DNA from 4 places in the Bhargavaea ullalensis genome. Region 1 is predicted to be linked to each of the others. Evidence: riboswitches for the same ligand, from Rfam matches in the RefSeq annotation. Region 1 holds a riboswitch; each other region holds the start of a gene.
The links. Region 1 has a riboswitch for S-adenosylmethionine ahead of ACFFIY_RS02205 (O-acetylhomoserine aminocarboxypropyltransferase/cysteine synthase family protein). Riboswitches for the same ligand answer to the same signal wherever they lie in the genome.

Region 2: linked by a shared signal. The riboswitch ahead of ACFFIY_RS00080 (methionine ABC transporter ATP-binding protein) and the one ahead of ACFFIY_RS02205 (O-acetylhomoserine aminocarboxypropyltransferase/cysteine synthase family protein) in region 1 are both predicted to bind S-adenosylmethionine.
Region 3: linked by a shared signal. The riboswitch ahead of metK (methionine adenosyltransferase) and the one ahead of ACFFIY_RS02205 (O-acetylhomoserine aminocarboxypropyltransferase/cysteine synthase family protein) in region 1 are both predicted to bind S-adenosylmethionine.
Region 4: linked by a shared signal. The riboswitch ahead of ACFFIY_RS04045 (methionine ABC transporter ATP-binding protein) and the one ahead of ACFFIY_RS02205 (O-acetylhomoserine aminocarboxypropyltransferase/cysteine synthase family protein) in region 1 are both predicted to bind S-adenosylmethionine.

The regions. Positions count from the first base shown of each region.
Region 1 is NZ_JBHLWY010000008.1:59,935-63,994, reverse strand. Features, by position in the region: gene ACFFIY_RS02210 (homoserine dehydrogenase) at 1-770, opposite strand, end outside; gene ACFFIY_RS02205 (O-acetylhomoserine aminocarboxypropyltransferase/cysteine synthase family protein) at 985-2,283, opposite strand; SAM riboswitch class I at 2,442-2,554, opposite strand; gene ACFFIY_RS02200 (YwqG family protein) at 2,697-3,485, shown strand; gene ACFFIY_RS02195 (glycerol-3-phosphate acyltransferase) at 3,505-4,060, shown strand, end outside.
Region 2 is NZ_JBHLWY010000001.1:14,049-18,108, reverse strand. Features, by position in the region: gene ACFFIY_RS00090 (nuclease-related domain-containing protein) at 1-291, shown strand, start outside; gene ACFFIY_RS00085 (S-layer homology domain-containing protein) at 686-1,552, opposite strand; SAM riboswitch class I at 1,767-1,876, shown strand; gene ACFFIY_RS00080 (methionine ABC transporter ATP-binding protein) at 1,964-2,989, shown strand; gene ACFFIY_RS00075 (methionine ABC transporter permease) at 2,979-3,641, shown strand; gene ACFFIY_RS00070 (MetQ/NlpA family ABC transporter substrate-binding protein) at 3,751-4,060, shown strand, end outside.
Region 3 is NZ_JBHLWY010000040.1:14,785-18,844, reverse strand. Features, by position in the region: gene ACFFIY_RS09510 (alpha/beta hydrolase) at 1-610, opposite strand, end outside; gene ACFFIY_RS09505 (gamma carbonic anhydrase) at 726-1,238, shown strand; gene metK (methionine adenosyltransferase) at 1,339-2,535, opposite strand; SAM riboswitch class I at 2,731-2,842, opposite strand; gene pckA (phosphoenolpyruvate carboxykinase (ATP)) at 3,203-4,060, shown strand, end outside.
Region 4 is NZ_JBHLWY010000015.1:18,514-22,573, forward strand. Features, by position in the region: gene ACFFIY_RS04035 (MetQ/NlpA family ABC transporter substrate-binding protein) at 1-457, opposite strand, end outside; gene ACFFIY_RS04040 (methionine ABC transporter permease) at 559-1,227, opposite strand; gene ACFFIY_RS04045 (methionine ABC transporter ATP-binding protein) at 1,220-2,245, opposite strand; SAM riboswitch class I at 2,366-2,472, opposite strand; gene ACFFIY_RS04050 (thioredoxin family protein) at 2,551-2,850, opposite strand; gene ACFFIY_RS04055 (toprim domain-containing protein) at 2,863-3,201, opposite strand; gene gcvH (glycine cleavage system protein GcvH) at 3,293-3,673, opposite strand; gene ACFFIY_RS04065 (arsenate reductase family protein) at 3,746-4,060, opposite strand, start outside.

The DNA.
Region 1 (4,060 bases):
CCGTCTTCGCCGCGGCGCACGTCCGCGATGTGGCGGTAGCGGAGCCCCTGACGGTCGGCGTCGACCACTTCATCGAGCGTGAGGTTGTCGATGCCGTCCATCGGCACCCGTTCCCACTCCGGTTGCTCGCCGAACGCGAGGCCGCTCAGGATCATGAGCTTGCAGAACGCGTCGAAGCCGGATACATCATTTGTCGGATCCGCCTCTGCGTAGCCGAGCTCCTGGGCTTCCTTGAGCGCATCGGCAAACGTGCACTCTTCCTTCCTCATCTTCGTGAGAATGAAGTTCGACGTGCCGTTGAGGATGCCCTGGATGCCCGTTACTTCATTGGCCAGATTGAGGTTCTCGATCGTCTTGATCACGGGAACGCCGCCCGCGACGGTGGCTTCGTAGCCGACCCCCGTGCCGAGCTCGCGGGCAAGCGCCTCGAGTGACGACCCTGCTTTCGCGTACATGACTTTATTCGCCGTGACGACATGGCATCCGGCCTTAATCGCCTGTTCCAGGTAAGTGCCGGCCGGTTCCTCGCCGACAATCGCCTCGAAGACGACCTCCAGTCCCGGAACGGCGAAGATGTCCTCAAACCGGTCCGTCACGAGCACGCCCGGCGTGTCGGGACGGGGTTTATCCAGGTTGCGCACGAGAATCGCCGCAATCTCGATCGGGGCGCCCGTCCGTGCCGCCAGCTGTTCTTTCCGTTCATTCACAATATGATAAATGCCCTGGCCGACCGTCCCGAACCCCAGGATGGCCGCTTTCACTGTCGCCATGGCGATCACCTCCAATTCCCTTCAGCTTAACAAGTTCCGCCCGGAAATAAAACCCCCGGGCGGTGATTTTTCAGAATATGCGGGCAGCCGCGGCACAGCTTGCGCCACTCGGAAGCGAACTTGCGCCACTCGCGGGCAAACTTGCGCCACTCGGGCCTCAACTTGCGCCACTCGGGCCCCAACTTGCGCCACTCGCCTCACCCGCCCCCTAAATTCAAGCCTTGACCGGCGCGGCCGCTTCGATCGCCTGTTTCAGGTCGGCGATGATGTCATCGACGTTTTCAAGGCCGATCGAGAGGCGGACGAGTTCTTCGCTCGTGCCGGTTTTCTCAAGGTCCTCCGCCGACAGCTGTTGGTGGGTCGTCGACGCCGGGTGGATGATGAGCGAGCGGGCGTCGCCGACGTTCGCGACGTGGGAGAACAGCTTCACGCCGTCGATCAGCCTGCGGCCTGCCTCCCGCCCGCCTTTGATGCCGAATACAACGACGGATCCGGCTCCGTTTTTCAGGTATTTCTTCGACAGCTCATACGACGGGTGGTCTTCAAGGCCGTTGTACTGGACCCACTCGACGGACGGGTGGTCTTGCAGCCATTTCGCCACCTTCTCCGCGTTTTCGTTGTGTCGCTGGACTCTCAGGTGAAGCGTTTCGAGCCCCTGCAGGAAGATGAACGCGTTGTCCGGGCTGAGGCACGGGCCGAAGTCGCGGAGCAACTGCACGCGGAGCCGTGTGGCGAATGCGGCGTCCGGCGTGTCGATGCCGTAGCGGAGGCCGTGGTAGGTTTCGTCCGGCTCGGTGTAGCCCGGGAAGCGGCCCTGCGTCCAGTCGAATTTGCCGGCGTCGACCGCGATGCCGCCGATCGCCGTGCCGTGGCCGCCGATCCATTTCGTGGCGGAATGCACGACGACGTCCGCCCCGAATTCGATTGGATTGGAGCCGTACGGCGAAGCGAATGTGGAGTCGATGATGAGCGGCACGCCGTTTTCATGGGCGATGTCCGCGACCGCTTCCACGTCCAGCACGTTCAGGCTCGGGTTGCCGATGATTTCGCCGTAGAGCGCCTTCGTCTTGTCGGTAATCGCCGCGCGGAAGTTTTCCGGATCGGTGGAATCGACGAACTTCACTTCGATGCCGTAGCGCGGGAGCGTCACCGCGAACAGATTGTACGTGCCGCCGTACAGATTCGCCGCCGCGACGATCTCATCGCCCGCCTGGGCCACGTTCAGGATCGAGAACGCAATCGCCGCCATGCCGGACGACAGCGCGACTGCCGCCGTGCCGCCCTCAAGTTCCGCAACGCGCTTTTCGAATGCGTCGACGGTCGGGTTCATGATGCGGGAATAAATATTGCCGGGCTCCTTCAGCGCAAACAGGTTCTGCGCGTGCTCGGTGTCACGGAATGCATACGCCGTCGTGCGGTAGACCGGGACGGCGATGGCGCCCGTCGCAGGGTCCGGCTGCTGGCCTCCGTGGACAAGGATCGTTTCCGGCTTGAATGGTTGATTGTTCGTCATGATTAAAAACCTCCTGAGAATGTGGTGCCCGGGCGGTTCGCCGCCAAAGGCCTGGAACTCGATGGATGTGCGGTGACCGGGGAGGAGGTTTTTCGGGAAATCAGAAAAACCCTCTTCGCATAAAGGAAGAGGGCCGATACAGGCAAGCTGCATCCCTCCCCTTATCTGCCAGATCCGTCTCCGGAACTGTAGGAATTAGCACCTTTGCAGGCATGGCCTGCCGGTTGCCGGGCTTCGCAGGGCCTAGTCCCTCCGCCGCTCTTGATAAGAGTGAATTCATTTAATTTTCCATCTTGGAAATCAGTATAGCCCTGTCCTCCTCCGGAAGTCAAGTGTATTTTTTCAGAATGATTGAAACCATTTGCCCGCCCGGCCGTTACAATAGGAAAGAGTTTTTCTAGGAGGCAAACGAAATGAGTTCATTGATTGAACAGCTCGCCGCAAAAGGCCTTTCCCGATATGAAAAGACGATCCGCGAATTGGTCGGCGTAGCGGTCTGCGTCAAAAAAGAAGATGCCGCGGGACCCCTTGCGCCGGGCGCATCCAAATTCGGAGGCGCCCCGGACTTGCCGCCGAATGCCGACCTTCCGCAGAACAACGGCCGGCCGCTGACACTGCTTGCGCAAATCAACCTGACGGACCTCGGCATCGCGGGGATTGATCACCCGTTCCCGAAAAGCGGCGTGCTGTCTTTTTATTACGATGTGGAAGAGCAGCCGTGGGGCAGCGGAGAGGAGGAAGAGCTCAGCGGCTGGCGGGTGCTGTTTTACGACGGCGACCCGGCGAAGCTCGAGCGCGTGGAAGTTCCGGAAGATTCGATGCTGCCGGAATTCGCGGCATCGTTTGGGCAGATGGAGTCAGTCGACACCGATGCCCTGATCGAGATGGACTTCGACGATGACGACGCAGAAGAGATTTTCGGCGTGCTCGAAAACGGCGAGCCGAAACACCAGATGCTCGGATTTCCGTTTGCGGTCCAAAACCCGGTGTTCATGGAAACCGCCCATTACTGTGACGGCGTGGAAGACTGGGACGAAGCCGAAAAAGCCGCGGATGACTATGTGCTCCTGTTCCAGATGGACAGCGACGACGACCTTGACGTCATGTGGGGCGACATGGGGATGCTTTATTTCTCGATCAAAAAAGAAGATCTTGCAGCCGGACGGTTTGACCGGACGAAGATGATCATGCAGTGCAGCTAAAGTTCCGGGAGGAGGAAGAATGATGGGTCTGTGGCTCATCCTGGCGGCGGCTGCCGGCTACCTGATCGGCTGCGTGCACGGCTCGACCGTCGCGGGCCGGCTATCCGGCGTGAATCTCAAGGAAACCGGCGTGAAAAATGCGGGCGCTTCGAATGCGGCGATCGTCCTCGGCAAAAAGTACGGCGCACTCGTCGCGGCGATCGATATCGGCAAAGGGGTCGGGGGCGTCCTGCTCGCAAAGTGGCTCGCGGCGCAGACGGGGCTCGGCGAGGTGGCCGGCGCCCTGCTCGTGTTCATCATGGCGGCGGCCGTCGTGCTCGGCCACAACTTCCCGTTTCATATGAAGTTCAGCGGCGGCAAAGGGACCGCGACCGTCATCGGTGTCCTGCTCGGATTCGACTGGAAAATCGGGCTGGCTGGACTTGCGCTGCTGATCGTCGTGTCGATCGTGACCGACTTCATCGTGTTCGGCGTTTTGATGTTATACGTGACGTTTGTCTTCACCGCGGTCGTCCTGGCACCCGGCGTCGGACCGGATCTCATCTCGGCCGGACTGTTTCTGATGGCCGTGTGGA
Region 2 (4,060 bases), on a different contig from region 1:
TTAACCCGGATCTCCCAGCGGACCCACGTGTGCCACGGCTGCAATAAACCCGTCAACGGAGACCCATACGGCCGGGCCCTGCTTGATTTTGTCCTGGTGTTCAAAACATCATTCACCAACCGAGAATTTTGCGAGTTTGCGGAGATTTCATCTTCGACAACCGGGAGACGTACCTTGGAACGATACCCACTTGAAGTGATTGGGAAAACCAATCGACAAAGATACAGATTCGTGCCAACACTCCACCTGGATCACTCGGGGCAGAGATTGAAGAGGCGGGGAGAGGGTTAGATTCTTTATGAGTGGCGCGAGTTTGGCCTCGAGTGGCGCGAGTTTGTGCGCGAGTGGCGCAAGTTGAGGCTTGAGTGGCGCAAGTTGGCTCTCGAGCGGCGCGAGTTTGCTTTTGAGTGGCACGCGCTATGCACTTATGGTTGGACGAATCTCTATTTTATAGTTGGAGCCGTCGGGCATGGGAAATCCATGCCGGTAACTGAATCGGGTGGTGAGTGGCGCAAGTTTGGCCTCGAGTGGCGCGAGTTTGGCCTCGAGTGGCGCAAGTTGGCCTCCGAGTGGCGCAAGTTGGCCCTCGAGTGGCGCAAGTTGGCTCGTCACCCGCTTCCACACTCCGCCCACACAAAAAAGCTTCCGCCCCCACGGAAGCTTTTTTGCCTCTCACCTCACACCTTCACTCAACCGTCACGACAATTTCCGCAGTCCGGCCGGTGTCGCCGACTGTTCCTTCGACCGTGTAGTCGCCGGGCGCCAACAGGTCGGCGGTTTTCAGGTTCCAGAACACCGGGGCGTCGGCGGTGATGCCGTTGACCAACCGGATCTCCAGTTTCACCGGGAGATTCGGCATCACTCCGGCTGCGGTCCTGACGGCTGCGGGTTGTTCGACTTCCTCGACGGCATATTTCACGGCACGGGTATCGTGCGCCCTCACGAGGAAGCTGGCGAATTGGCCGCGGCTGACCGCTTCTTTCGGACGGAATTCCAGCACATGCGTTACGTTATTCTTTGCCAATACAAGAATCGGCTCGCGGAAATAAGGGGCGGCTGCATGCAGGTCCCGCATGGATACGATTTCATCCGGCACATCCTTCAGGCCGAATGCGTTCACAAGCACCTTCGCCATCTGTTCGCGCGAGATGAGCTGGCGCGGGCTTACGTTATTGTTCGGGTTGCCGTCGAAGATGCCGGCGTTCCGCACGACCAATGACAGTCGGTATAACTCCTCGTCTGGTCCGTCCGCGGGTACGTCGGCAAATGCCTTCACCCCTTCAACATTATACGAATCAAGCGTTTCTCCGGATTGGCTCAGGACGAGCTTCCCGAGCGCCTTGATCGCATCCGCGCGGTAAACGGCTTTGCCTGGCTTGAATGTGCCGTCCGGATAGCCGGTCATCACTCCAAGCTCCCGAGCCAATAGTATATTTGCCGAATGCTCGCCGGACTCCGGTACATCCGTATACACGGGTGCCGCTGATGCAGTCGGCACCAAGAAAGCCAGCACCAGCACTGCCACCACCCAGCCGCCAAACCATTTTTTCATGTAAATGACCCCTCTCTGTTTGGATTCTCTTATCCTTCCATACCCTTCCACGCCGCCCGAGAATCAGCCCGACGGCCGTGTATTTTTTGCCTCTCCGCCCAAAACCGACTTTCCCGACCGAAAAATAATTTTTCGAAAAAGAGTTGACTTTCAATCAGGCACCGGGTAAAGTAGGTCTCAATCAACGAAACCAACCAATTACATACACATCATTTTCTTATCGAGAGAGATCGAGGGACAGGCCCTATGACATCTCGGCAGCGGACTCCACAGCGAGCACCGTGCCAATTCCTGCAGACGCGCACCGCGTCTGATAGATGAGAAAAGATGGCCAAACCGGCCTTCTTTTTCTTGTCGTCTTCAAGAAAAAGAAGGTTTTTTCGTTGCCTCGAACACAAGGAGGTCCGCCCAGTGATTGAATTCAAGCAAGTGTCCAAGACATTCACGCTCGGTCCGCGCGAAGTCCACGCGGTGAAAGATGTGACCCTGACGGTCGATCAGGGAGACATATTCGGCATCATCGGCTTCAGCGGCGCCGGCAAAAGCACGCTGCTGCGGCTCGTCAACCTGCTCGAGCGCCCGACGTCCGGCCGCATCGAGATCGGAGGGACGGATGTCACTTCACTCAAGCCGAAAGAACTCCGCAAACAGCGCCAGAACATCGGGATGATCTTCCAGAACTTCAACTTGTTCAACTCCCGCACGGTCGCCGGCAACATCGCCTATCCGCTGAAGCTCGCCGGCACGCCGAAAGCCGAAATCGGCCGCCGGGTCAATGAACTGCTGCAGTTCGTCGGGCTCGCCGACAAGGCCGGCAACTATCCGGATCAGCTTTCCGGCGGCCAGAAGCAGCGCGTCGGCATCGCCCGGGCGCTCGCGAGCAACCCGGACATCCTCATCTGCGACGAAGCAACATCTGCGCTCGACCCCGACACGACCGCCGACATCCTCCGGCTGCTCAAGAAAGTGAACCGGGAGTTCGGCATCACGATCCTGCTGATCACACACGAAATGGAAGTGATCCAGTCAATCTGCTCGAAAGTCGCCGTCATGGAAAACGGCGAAGTGATCGAGTCGGGCGGCGTGTTCGACGTCTTCACCGACCCGCAGCACGGAACGACCGAACGCTTTATCCGCTCCGTCCAGCAGGATCTTCCGTCGCCCGGAATCCTCAAAGAGTGGCGCGACGGAGGCGGGGGCAGGCTGTACCGGCTTTTATTCAAAGGAGCGATTGCGAATGAGCCGGTGCTGTCGCGGGTGACCGCCAAGCACGGCGTCACGTTCAACATCGTGTACGGCTCGGTGCGCGAGCTGCAGGAGCGGCTGTTCGGCAACCTGATCGTGTCGTTTTCGGGCGATCCGGATGCGGTCAGCGCCGCCATCGCCGAAATTGCGACGCTTACGGACATCGAGGAGGTGATCGAACTTGAACGTTGACTGGACTACATTTTGGCCGCGGATCGTCGAAGCGACGGGCGAAACGCTCATCATGGTCATCGCGACGCTCATCTTCGGCTCAATCCTCGGCGTCGTCATGGGACTGCTGCTGTTCGTCACCCGGCAAAACAACATTCTGGAAAATAAACTCGTCTTTAACTTGCTGAACCTGATCATCAACATCGTCCGGCCGGTGCCGTTCATCATCTTCCTCGTCGCGATTTCGCAGCTCACCCGGCTCGTCGTCGGCACGACGATCGGCACGGCGGCCGCGATTTTCCCGATGACGATCGTCGCAAGCTTCACGATCGCGCGGGTCGTCGAGAACAACCTCGTCTCGATCGATCCCGGCGTCATCGAAGCGGCGCAGGCGATGGGGGCGAGCCCGATGCGCATCATCTTCACGGTGCTGATCCCCGAAGCGCTCGGCCCGCTCGTCCTCGGACTCACGTTCGTCTCGGTCACACTGATCGACTTCTCGGCGGTCGCCGGGACGGTCGGCGGCGGCGGTCTCGGCCACGTCGCGATGACGTACGGCTATCAGCGGTTCGACGGCAGCGTCATGGTCGTCACCGTCGTGATCCTCATCGTCCTCGTGCAGCTGGCGCAATGGATCGGCAACACGCTGTCGCGGAAGATTATGCGGCGGTGAATGAAGGTGCTGTCCATTCTGTCGAAGAAATTCGCTCGCTTACCGCCCGGGGTAAACGCCCGCCTGAAGCGCAGCTCATCGAACCATACAAACAAAGGAGAATGCACTTATGAAGAAAATCTGGTTGCTCGCTCTGCTGCTCATCACCGCACTCGCCCTCGCGGCCTGCGGGAATGCCACGGCGGATTCAAAAACGGTGAAAGTGAAGATCGGCGTCAACGGAGCGGACGGCGCCCAGTGGCCGATCCTCAAAGAAATGGCGAAGAAAGAGGGCATCGACGTCGAGCTCGTGGAATTCGCCGATTACACGCTTCCGAACAACGCGCTTGCCCAAAAGGACATCGACCTGAACGCGTTCCAGACGATTGCGTTCCTCGCCCAGTACGGCAATGAAAGCGGCAATGACCTCGTGCCGATCG
Region 3 (4,060 bases), on a different contig from region 1:
CATCCTTTTCCCCCGTGTGCAGCAGGACAGGCGCTCCGCCGGCTGCAGGCAGTTCGGACATTTCCCTCATATATAAAGCCAGTTCCCGGTACCATCCCGCCGTTGCGACCGGATGATAGGAAAGCCGGCTGCCTTCCGCAGCACCGGGCTCCGGTGCCCGTGTCAGCATTTCTTCGGTGATCCGGTGGTTAAACTTGATGCCCGAGGCGATTTTACCGATGCCGGACAAGGCTCCCTTCATCTTCGGCGGAAGATGATCGAGCGCAAACCACGGCGAAGTCAGGACCAGGCCCGCACACGCATTGCCCATCAGCCTTGCCTGGTCGGCAGCGAGCAGACCCCCAAGTCCGTGGCCGTACAAAAACAGCGGGACGCTCTCCGCGAGACCGGCCTTGACGAGCTGCCCTGCGAATTCGCGGTATTCCTGGATTGCCTCGTCATGGACTTCCGTTCCGCGGCTTCCGTGGCCCGGAAGATCCCCCGCGATCACATGCATGCCGGCCGTCCTGAACCGTTCGATGAGCCATGCATGGCGGCCGTGATATTCATATGCATTATGAAACAGAACGACCGTGGCCTTCGGCTGCCCCTCCGCTTCCCATTTCCACATGGCTGTCCATCCTCTCCCGTCCGCGATTGCCGGCCGTTCCCGGAAACCAACGGAACCTCTTTTTCTGGTAAAGTTAATATATCACCAATCTTACATGGAAAGAGAGGATTTTTCGATGATTTATCCATTCAACGGCAAACAACCGACCATCCACCCGTCGGTTTTCATCGCAGACCATGCCACCGTGACGGGCAATGTCGAAATCGGCGAAGGGTCCTCCATCTGGTTCAACACTGTGATCCGCGGCGACGTCTCGCCCACGAAAATCGGAAAGCGCGTCAATATCCAGGATCTGTCGATGCTTCACCAAAGCCCTGCCTTCCCGCTTGTCCTCGAAGACGACGTGACGGTCGGCCACAATGTTATCCTCCACAGCTGCACGATCCGGCAGGGTGCACTCATCGGAATGGGATCGATCGTGCTGGACGGAGCGGAAATCGGCGAGGGTGCATTCATCGGTGCCGGCTCGCTCGTCCCGCAGGGCAAGAAAATCCCCGCCGGCATGCTCGCCTTCGGCTCTCCGGCAAAAGTCATCCGGCCTCTCAATGAAGAAGACCGGAAAGACATGGAACGGATCGTGCGTGAATACGCCCAAAAAGGCCAATACTATAAAAGCCTGCAGAAATGAAGAAAGGCCCGGGTGCCATCTGGCACCCGGGCCTTTCCTGTTGTTGATCCCGATCCGATGGGGATCGGGCGGCATTGCGTTTGACGCGCAGCCAGCCGTCTTAAAGACCCGCTTTTTCCTTCAGGGATCCGGCTTTGTCGGTCCGCTCCCACGGAAGGTCCACGTCGGTGCGCCCGAAGTGTCCGTAGGCGGCTGTCTGTTTGTACATCGGACGCCGGAGATCCAGCATCTGGATGATGCCTGCCGGACGCAGGTCAAACAGGTCGCGTACCCACCCGACAAGCTCTTCTTCGCTTGCCTGGCCGGTGCCGAATGTGTCGATCGAAATCGAAACCGGCTGTGCGACGCCGATCGCATAGGCAAGCTGCACTTCGCATTTTGTCGCAAGCCCTGCTGCGACGATGTTCTTTGCGACGTAGCGCGCCGCATAAGCCGCAGAACGGTCGACTTTAGTCGGATCCTTGCCCGAGAATGCTCCTCCGCCGTGCCGTGCGTAGCCGCCATACGTATCCACGATGATTTTGCGGCCGGTGAGACCCGCATCTCCCTGAGGACCGCCGATGACGAAGCGACCGGTCGGATTGATGAAAAACTTGGTCTCCCCGTCGATCAATTCCGCCGGAACGACTTCGTCGATCACATATTCGCGGATGTTCCGCTGGATCTGCTCAAGGGAGATCTCAGGATGGTGCTGCGTCGAGATGACGATCGTGTCGACCCGGACAGGCCGGCCGTCTTCGCCGTATTCCACGGTCACCTGAGTCTTGCCGTCCGGACGCAGATAAGGAAGAACCTCTTCTTTGCGGACTTCCGCCAGCCGCCGGGCCAGCTTGTGCGCAAGGCTGATCGGGAGCGGCATGAGCTCCGGTGTTTCATCGCACGCAAAGCCGAACATGAGCCCCTGGTCCCCGGCACCGATCGCTTCCAGTTCCTGATCGTCCATCCGGCCTTCCCTCGACTCCAGTGCGACGTCGACTCCGGCGGCGATGTCCGGCGACTGCTCATCGATCGAAGTCAGCACCGCACTCGTCTCGGCATCAAATCCGTATTTCGCCCGCGTGTAGCCGATTTCCTTAACGGTTTCACGGACCACTTTCGGGATGTCCACGTAAGTGGAAGTCGTGATTTCACCCGCCACAAGCACAAGGCCCGTCGTGACGGTCGTTTCGCATGCGACGCGCGCATTTGGGTCGTCTTTCAGGATTGCATCCAGGATCGCATCGGAGATCTGGTCGCAGATCTTGTCCGGATGGCCCTCAGTGACCGATTCCGATGTAAAAAGGCGACGATTGGTCAATGATATTTCCTCCTCGGCTCCGGCAGCCTGCCGGAAAATGTTACGGTACTCATTCCCCCTGTCAAGTCCGCTCCTTGACGGATTGAACTCCAAGCCGTTTTGGGCTTTGAAGAGGCTGCAGGGCGTTGCAATCAAAAAAGGCCTTCCGCTCATCGGCTAAAATGAGGAAAGGCCCGGATCGTCTGACACCTTTCACTCTTATCGTCCAAGGTTCTCCACCTTGCTTCAGGTTGGCACCTTTTCCGTCCTCAGACGGCAGGTTGCCGGGTTTCACAGGGCCTGTCCCTCCACCAGCTCGGGATAAGAGTATCCGTACAATTTTCCATACTAATAAACAATTCTCATCCTGTCAAACAGTTCTCCCTGCCCACCCCGTCCAAACAAGCCGGCAACCGGGGAAGCAACAAAAAAACACGCCTCGGTTGCTATTTCCGCTGCAGGCCCGAAATACCTGCGGCAAGCGGAAACCTGCAACGAAAATGTGCATGACCAACTTTTTTCAGCGCCCTCCAGCCGGGCGGGTGATTTCTGTGAAGAAATGATGAAGATTGCCGGTTTTTGCTTGAGGTTTCAATTAGTATAGACTATTATTCTAAATGTGCTATACTATTTCACATTAAAGCAGCCCGCCGATTGCGGGACTAACCAGATAAGGGTGGTACAGATGATGACTTCTTCGAAACTGAGCGACAAACTGAATGATCTTCTGACAGGAGATTCGATCCGCGAACAGCTGTCGGCCGCTGCGCTGACGGAAAAAGCGGTCCAGCGCGGAGAAGCCGTCCTCACAGACAAAGGGGCCGTCCGTGCGACGACGGGTGCCTACACGGGCCGCTCGCCGAAGGACCGCTTCATCGTCCAAGAATTGCCCTCCCAGGAAGATATCGACTGGGGCAGCGTCAACAAGCCCGTCAGCCCGGAAGTGTTCGAGCGTCTCTACGACAAGGTAATTGACCATCTCGGCAAAAAAGAGGAGCTGTTCGTCTTCAACGGCTTTGCCGGCGCCGATCCGGCCTCCCGCCTGCCGATCCGGGTCGTGAACGAATTCGCGTGGCATAACCTGTTCGTGCACCAGCTGTTCATCCGGCCTTCCGAAGAAGAGCTGAAAGAGATGAATCCGCAGTTCACGATCGTTTCCGCCCCTTCGTTCAAAGCAGATCCAAAAACAGACGGTACAAACTCCGAGGCGTTTGTCATGATTTCCATCGAGCGCGGCATTGTTCTCATCGGGGGGACCGAGTATGCCGGGGAGATGAAGAAATCGATCTTCTCCGTCATGAACTACCTGCTGCCGAAAAAAGGCATCCTGTCGATGCACTGCTCGTCCAACGTCGGCGAGGAAGGCGATGTGGCCCTGTTCTTCGGACTTTCCGGCACAGGGAAGACGACCCTTTCCGCAGATCCAGGCCGCCGGCTCATCGGTGACGACGAACACGGCTGGTCCGATGACGGCGTCTTCAACATCGAAGGCGGCTGCTATGCGAAGTGCATCAACCTGTCGGAAGAGAAAGAACCGCAGATCTAC
Region 4 (4,060 bases), on a different contig from region 1:
GCATCGCCAGCACGCGGCCGTGATCGGCGACGGAGTTCGAGATCAGGATCGTCGCCCCGTCCGGCAGTTCATCGAGTGACTTGTATTTTTTCGAGTAAACGCCAATCGGCTCGATATGGATCTCGCCGGCAATTTCAAAGTCGTAGCCGTGGTCTTTCATCTGCGTCTCAAGGTACGGGATGTGCTGGAAGTAGTTTGCATCGAGTTCCTCAGAGTCGAGATCCTCGTTCGGCAACACGTAGTCCTGGTATGTCTCGATTTTCAGGTCGATGCCCTTTTCTTTCAGAAGCGGCTCCGCCTTCTCGAGGATGATCGCATGAGGCGTGTTGGACGCGCCGACGACCAGCTCATGGTTTTTCGTGTCCTTGCCGGCAGCGTTGTCGCCGCCCCCGGTGCCGCACGCAGACAGGGCCAGTGTGCCCGCAGCCAAAATAAGACCTGCCGTGAATTTTTTCATTTACATTTCCCCCTGTCGGTTTATCTGAAATCACTATCTGAAACAATAAGGCAGAACCCCGGTTCCATCAAAGACCGCAGCCGCCCCTGCACCTAAAGTCCTCACCGCTTGTCCAGCCGTTTGACGATCAGGTCGCCGGCCCACTGGATGATGAAAACAATCAGCAGGATGAGGATCGTCGCGACAAGCGTCACGTCACTCCGGCTGCGCTGGAACCCGTCGAGATAGGCCAGATTACCGAGACCCCCGGCACCGATGATGCCCGCCATCGCCGTGTAGCCGACAAGCGCGATCGAAGTGACGGTGATGCCGGAGACGAGTGCCGGCATCGATTCCGGCAGGAGCACCTTGCGGATGATCGTCCAAGTGGTCGCGCCCATCGAGCGGGCGGCTTCGATCACCCCTTTGTCGATTTCTGCCAGTGCAATCTGGACCATCCGGCCGTAGAACGGCGCCGCTCCGATGATGAGTGCCGGAAGCGCAGCGTTCGGTCCCCGGATCGATCCGAGCAGGAATTTCGTGAACGGGATGAGCAGGATGATCAAAATGATGAACGGGATCGACCGGAAGATGTTGACGAATGCGCCAGTCAGCAGATTGACGGCCCGGCTGCGCCAGACACCCCTCGGCCCCGTCAGGAACAGCAGGATGCCGAGCGCCAGGCCGATCAGGAAAGTGAAGAAAGTGGAAACGGCCGTCATGTACAGCGTCTCGACCGTCGCCCCCCACATCTTCTCCCAGTCGACATTCGGGAACCATTGATCAATCATGCGTGATCACCTCCGTCTCGATGCCTTCCGCATGGAGATAGGCAATCGCCTCCCGAACGGCCGGTTCATCGCCCGAAAGCTGGAGAACGAGCGATCCGAACGCACCGCCATGCGTCTGGGCGATGTTGCCCTGAAGGATGTTCACGCTGATGTCAAACGAGCGGATCAGCTCGGCGAGCACCGGCTGTTCGGCACGGTCCCCGACGAAGCCGAGGCGGATGAGTGTTCCGTCCGGATAGGACTCGGCAAGCTGGCCGATAGCCTGCTTGGCGTCTCCCGGTTCCGTCACCTGGGAGACGAACCGCTTTGTGATCGGCTGCTCCGGCGACTTGAACACCTGGAGCACGTCCCCCTGCTCGACGACGCGGCCCGCTTCCATGACGGCCACCCGGTGGCAGATTTTGCGGATCACGTGCATTTCATGCGTGATGAGGACGATCGTCAATCCGAGCCGTCGGTTGATGTCCGTCAGGAGGTCCAGGATCGAATCGGTCGTCTCCGGGTCCAGCGCGGACGTCGCTTCGTCGCACAGCAGGACGCGGGGCTCGTTGGCAAGCGCGCGGGCGATGCCGACCCGCTGTTTCTGGCCGCCCGACAATTCCGATGGATACGCCTTTTCCCTGCCTTCCAGGCCGACGAGCCGGACCAGCTCGCCGACCCGTTCCCTGCGGCGGGCTTTATCAGCACCGGCAATTTCGAGCGGAAGAGCTATATTCTCTTCCACCGTCCTCGACCAAAGCAGATTGAAGTGCTGGAAGATCATGCTCACTTTCTGGCGGGCTTTCCTCAGCTCCGCCCCCGAGATGGACGACATCTCGAGCCCATTGACGGTCACCGTGCCGGAAGTCGGCTGTTCAAGTCCGTTGAGCATGCGGATGAGCGTGCTTTTTCCGGCACCGCTGTATCCGATGATGCCGTAGATTTCGCCTTCTTTGATTTCAAGATCCACTCCGTCCACGGCCTTGACGTCGATGCCGGAACGGGAGAACCGTTTGGTCAGCTGCTGCAGATTAATCATGATGGTCACTCCTAAACTCATGGGGACGGACGAGCGGATCGCCGTCCATTCCAAATAAAAAACCTTTCCGCAGACACGCAGAAAGGCCGGACCGGAGCGCATCGCGCGCAACGGCCATTCCTCTCATCTGCCAAAGCATCCGCTTTGAGTGATTTGGCACCATTTCACGTTTCCGTGACGGTTGCCGGGCTTCATCGGGCACGTCCCTCCGCCGCTCTCAATAAGAGTATTCCGTATTCATCTTTTTTCACCCGTCTTGCCGGATGGTTCGATGCTTGAAACTATACCACACGCGATGGAGCCGGTCAACCGAGTTTTTCATACAGGTAAGGGACCGATTGGAAGGCATAGATCTTCTCCACCGGCTCGCCTTGCCGTGAGATCAGCAGGCACGGCACGCTTTCGACGCCGTACTTCGCCGCCACTTCTTCATGGTAGTTCAGGTCGGCCTTGCCGATCGGCAGTCCGGGCAGCAGTTCCGCCATGACGTCGATCATTTTCGAAGCGACCTGGCAAGTCCCGCAAAGAGGCGTGTACAAATAGTAGGCCGCTTTTGCGGAACGGCCGGCCGCCTGTTCAAAATCTTCCAGAGTCCAAGTTTCCATTCCATTCATCCCTTATAGCAGAAATTCCGTCTTCACTTCGATATTGGCCGAGAGCAGCTGTTCCGCGAGCACACGCAGCGGCGTTGTCGCCACTTCCCTGTATACCCGGTCTGTATACAAATGACGCGCTTCCGGGTATTCCCTTCTGAGCACAGATCTCAAATGTTCCCCCGACCGGTCCGCGTCAAAAAACGCAAAGATGTCCGCTCCTTCATACGGCTCCAGCAATTCCTCGATTCTTGTCGGGCTTGCCGTTCCGTTTGTGCAGATGATGGCCACCGGTTCGTCGAGAAGCGGGGCGAGCCGGTTCCTGTCCGAGCTGCCTTCCACCACAATGACTTTTTCGACCATGCCGATCCCTCCAGGCGACTGGCTTGTCGTGTTTTATCTCTATAAGATGAAAAGGAACGCCGAAAAATGTCGGCGTCCCCTTCCTGCAGGATCAGCCCTGCGTCATTTCATCATATTGCTCGGCGGTCATGAGCGAGTCCACTTGCGATGCATCGGACGGCTCCACAACGATCATCCATGCTTTTTCATACGGGGACTCGTTGACGAACTCAGGGTTATCTTCCAGTTCCCCGTTCACTTCAACGACTTTGCCGGAGATCGGCGCATACAGTTCGGAAACCGTCTTGACGGATTCAACGCTGCCGAACGGCTCGTCGGATTGGATCTCGTCGCCGACTTCAGGAAGCTCAACGAACACGATGTCGCCAAGTTCGGATTGTGCGAAATGTGTGATCCCGATGCGGGCTTTCCCGTCTTCTGTTTTTACCCATTCGTGTTCTTCGGAATACCGCAGATCTTTTGGTGTGCTCATTCTGACCCCTCCAGCTCAAAGTATACATTCTCATTAAGTGTGCCACAGACCGGCCCGAAACTCAACAGGCTTTCACCCGCTCCAGGCGTCCTCGAATTCAGGTTCCCTGAAGCCGACCGTCACCCTCCGGCCGTCCGTGACGATCGGCCGCTTGAGCAGCATGCCATCCGATGACAGCAGCCGGATTTTCTCTGAATCCGTCATGTCCGAAAGCTTGTCCTTGAGCCCGAGCTCACGGTAGCTCATGCCGCTCGTATTGAAAAACTTCTTCATCTCCAGCCCGCTCGCGGAAATGATTTCGCGGAGCTCTTCTTCTGCGGGCGGCGCTTCCTTGATATTCCGCTCTTCATAATCGACCCCGTGCTCATCCAGCCACTTTTTCGCTTT